Regions from separate parts of the Selenomonas sputigena ATCC 35185 genome, predicted to be linked through region 1. Evidence: riboswitches for the same ligand, from Rfam matches in the RefSeq annotation. Region 1 holds a riboswitch; the other holds the start of a gene.
What was found. Region 1 has a riboswitch for cobalamin ahead of SELSP_RS09275 (TonB-dependent receptor plug domain-containing protein). Riboswitches for the same ligand answer to the same signal wherever they lie in the genome.
Positions count from the first base shown of each region.

Region 1 (2,201 bases):
GCTTATCATACTGGTCACTGAGCTTCCAGCTGTAGACGTCCATCTCGTAGCTCGATCCTAGCGGCGTCCACATGTTATGGTAAAAGAGATTATAATTATAGCGGCTGCGGGAAAGGACCATCTGATTCTTCGAGGTATCGTCAATCTTCGCATTCCAGATCAAGTCTACATCAAAATGATCGTAGCGTCCTCGATTCTGCTTCAATCCCTGCTGCTTTTCATACAGCGCTTGATAGCGGTCTCCATCCTTGTAACTGCGCAGGTTGAGCACAAGGTACGAAGCCTTGCTGAGATCTTTGCCGAGGTGTATGTTGACGGAATCAGCGTCGAGTCCTGAAGGAACTTCATTGCCATGCCCATCTTTGAAGTCGTTGCTCTTGTCCTTCTGATACTTGAGCCGCCAATCAAGACCGTTCTCGCTGCCCTCGTAAGCAACACTGTAGAGCTGCTTGCCGAAGCTGCCATAAGCCGCCTCAACCGTCGCTTTCGCGTTCTTCGCCTTCTTCGTGATGATGTTGATGACGCCGCCCTTAGCATCCGAGCCGTAAAGCGTCGATGCCGAGCCGCGCAGCACCTCGATGCGGTCAATACCGCTGAGATCCTTCATCGCTGATGTCAGTGACGCCGCAAAGCCACCTGCATAATTCTGCTTCACACCATCAATGAGAACAACAACATCCTCCGAGCCATTGATATAGAACTTTGTGCTGTTATTATACCCTGCCGGCGCATACTGATTGACCGTAACGCCCGGGACATCGCGCAGAGCCTGCGTCAGATCCGTATAGTGGCGCTTTTCGAGATCCTTTCCCGTGATGACCGTGATATTTGCATTCGCCTTGAGCTCCTGTACCGGCGTGCGCGTCGCCGTGACGACCGTCTCGTCGAGCGAATGCTCCGATACGGCATCCTGCGTCGACTCCGCTTCTGCGGCAAACACTTGCCCCCCCGCAGGATACAAAGCAGCGAACGTAAGCGCCGCCGCCACCGTCGCGCCGAGTTTCTTCCTCGACCCTGTTCTTCCCATTTCAATCTCCTCCTAAAATTCTGCCCACAGACAAATTTATATTCAGCCGCCGCCCTTGCTTTATCGACGGATAAATACCGAGAATAGCACACATTCCCATTCCCATACAAAAAAGCCCTCCCTGCATCGCAGAAAGGGCACACTCCTATCACAATGGCACCGCAAAAGCCGCTTTGCCCAAAGGCAAATACGCTGCCGAAAATCTCCTTCCCATCGCTCGCAGGTCAAACGGTGATTGTCAATCAGGCAGTTCTCCTGGCTTCAGTTCATCACCTGTCTGCGCCTTCCCAAGGATTGACTCCTCAGTGACCATCTCAAGAAACACAAAGATTTTTCTCGTGCAGACCGGCTCGCTGCTACAGTGGCGGGACCGCTCCGGCATATACCGGATTCCCTATTAAGTCTTGCGACACCTGATCCAATCGGTATGAAGTTTTGCTAGTTTCCGAAAGATAGCGTAGCATTGAACAATACTCTTGTCAAGTAGGAATATCAGAAACTATGAATTTCTGCACTTCTGATCTTTAAGAAATCACCGACACATTCAGTTTCTATGAAATCGTATTCCGCAAAGCTTCTTGCTGTGTTTGCAGCTTTTCTTCCCAATCGGTACGCGAGCGCTGTATGAACTCGTGCACAAGATAGTCGGGGCAGATAAGATCGACGATGCGCCGCGCCGCATCCGTCTGAAACGGCTGATGGCGGTCGACCTGCAGGACGTATTCCATGGCTTCCTGCCAAGACAGGCTGCGATGCTCGCCCGCATGCTCCTCCATCATGCGCTTCGTATAGCTTCCCGAAAGCGATTGATGAAGATGCACGCCGTAGATTCGCTTGCCAAGTTCGCCAAGATTTCGATAAATCTCCTTCACATAGCGTGCACCATCTTCTTCGCTCGTGAGATCAGCATTCGTATTCATCAGATGCCCGACATCGAGCATGAAGCCCGTATCCGCATGGGAAACGCGCTCCAAAAGCGCACCTGCAAGCTGCGGCTTTTGAAATGTCAATCCCGGCCACCAGAGATTTTCAAAGAGTAGGCGCACACCCTGCGGTATCTCATCTGCGATCTCGTTGACAAGCTCGATTGTCCCTTCGATGACTTCTTCATCGGTATGAGCGAACTCGCGCGTATACATCTCCGAAGTCACATTGTGCGCGACATGAAAGACGA
Region 1 covers NC_015437.1:2,023,739-2,025,939, forward strand. Annotated here, with positions in the region: gene SELSP_RS09275 (TonB-dependent receptor plug domain-containing protein) at 1-1,027, opposite strand, end outside; cobalamin riboswitch at 1,256-1,459, opposite strand; gene SELSP_RS09280 (sugar phosphate isomerase/epimerase family protein) at 1,579-2,201, opposite strand, start outside.

Region 2 (2,201 bases), 450 kb from region 1:
CCATGTGACGAAGGCTTTGGAAGGCATGAACGGCGTGGAAAAGGCGGAAGTCAGCCTGGAAAACAAGAATGCCGTCGTCACCTTGAGCGCCGACGTTTCAGACAAGGCTCTTTCGGCGACGATTGTCGATGCAGGCTACGAGGTTGTCGGTATCAGCTGACGGATGGTTTGCGCGTGTGCGCCTTCTCTGCAATGGGGGAGGCGCATTCGTTTCTTACCCGGGTTTCGCGCAGCAAAAACATTCCGCAAGGCTTGAAAACATTGGAGCTATGGCAACGGTGCATTGCAATAGCAAGGTTGATTGTAATAGCAAATCGGATAGTTTTCATAAAAGGTGTTGACAAGGGACGCGCATAGTGCTACCATAATACATGAAGTTCATGAGAACATAAAAACTTCATATCGATTGGGTTAGGTGTCGCAAGACTTAATAGGGAATCCGGTCAATGCCGGAGCGGTCCCGCCACTGTAACAGCGAGCGAATCTGCATAATGTCACTGGGGAGTTTTCCTTGGGAAGGCGCAGAGTAGCGATGACCTGGAGCCAGGAGAACTGCCTAGCTGACAATCACCGTTTGACCTGCGAGTGATGGGGAAGGGGATTATTGCGCAACGCAATGAATCCCGGCTGAAGGCCGGGTTTTCTTTTGTAGTGCCTCCCCTCCGAAACCCCTTCCCCTTCGCGGGCAAAGGGGATCCATTTCGGCGGAGAGTTTTCCCTGCGGCTTGGGCTACAGGGGAAAGCATTGCTCATATATTATTTCCGATCCAGTTCTCTTTTGCTGCTCTGCAGCAGCTCCGTGTGTGGAGACACGGAGCTTCCTTTTTCAAGACCGGTTTTTGTCTCGATGACTTGACATCGGGCGCAAAGCCTGCCATAATTTTTGAGGAGCACTCTTTGATGGGTGTTTCCCCATGTGCTTATGTTCTGATTTTCAAAGGAGAGATATTGAATGAAAAGGAATTTCAAGAAGATGCTGGCCATGTCGCTTGCGTGTGGCGCTGTCTTTGGCTTGGGGGCACCTTCCGTGGACGCGGCTTACATGCTGAATCCTGAAGTTACGGATGCGACTCCCGCGCTTCTTGAGGCATCGGAAATCGGTGCTTTGAAGTACGACAATCCCAAGATGCAGAACCTCCCGAACAAGGATGCCATCCTCGTCATGAGTTTCGGTACGACCTTCAAGGATTCGCGCGAGAAGACGATCGAGGCGACGGTCAAGGCGATTCAGGCAGCTCATCCGAATGTGAAGGTCGAGTTGGCGTTCACTTCGCATATCATCGTGGATCGTATCAAGGCCAAAGAAGGGCTTGATATTCCGACACCGGAAGCGGCGCTGAAGCAGCTCAAGAAGGATGGCTATACGCGCATTGCGCTGTGCTCGCTCGATGTTGTTCCGGGTATGGAATATGCCTACGACAAGGCGATCTTCAACGAGTACAAGGACAGCTTCAAGAGGATGACGCTCGGCACGTCGCTCATCTACTGGCAGGGTCAGGAAGAGCAGCGCGATGATGTCAAGGAAGCGCTCTCGGCGCTTTCAACGCAGTTCCCTGAGGTTGCTGATAATGAAGCTATCCTCATCATGGCGCATGGAACGCCGCATCCGGCAAATGCCTACTACAGCGTCATTCAGTCGGGGATCAACCGCATGCAGCTCAAGAACACCTACATCTACACGGTTGAGGGCTGGCCGGGCCTGGAGGATATCATTCCTGAGCTCAAGGCGAAGGGCATTAAGTCCGTCACGCTCATGCCGCTGATGATGGTTGCTGGCGATCATGCGAACAACGATATGGCTGGTAACGAGCCGGATTCGCACAAGTCCATCCTCATGAAGGAGGGCTTCAAGGTCAACACGTACATTCATGGCATTGGTGAAAACGGGCTCATCCGCGGTCTCTTCGTTGATCGTGCGAATGAAGCATGGGATATGCTCCAGTCCAAGTAAGAAAAACAACGATACATCTTCTTTCTATAAGAAAACGCCGCTCGGCTTGGTCGAGCGGCGTTTTTGCATCAGATATGGAAGAAATTCATCATCTTCATCGCGAGCTTCTTCGGTTCGGCGTCCTTGTTGCGCAGCAGGTAGGCGAGAGATCCGGCAAAGAAGAAGGCGGAGATGGGGACGAAGCGCCGTCCCTTCCTGAAGTTCGCCCAGACGAGGAGCTTCTGGAAAAGCGTCTCGATGTCCGTGCGTG
Region 2 covers NC_015437.1:1,568,770-1,570,970, reverse strand. Annotated here, with positions in the region: gene SELSP_RS07155 (heavy metal translocating P-type ATPase) at 1-160, shown strand, start outside; cobalamin riboswitch at 397-574, shown strand; gene SELSP_RS07150 (sirohydrochlorin cobaltochelatase) at 953-1,951, shown strand; gene SELSP_RS07145 (hypothetical protein) at 2,020-2,201, opposite strand, start outside.
Region 2: linked by a shared signal. The riboswitch ahead of SELSP_RS07150 (sirohydrochlorin cobaltochelatase) and the one ahead of SELSP_RS09275 (TonB-dependent receptor plug domain-containing protein) in region 1 are both predicted to bind cobalamin.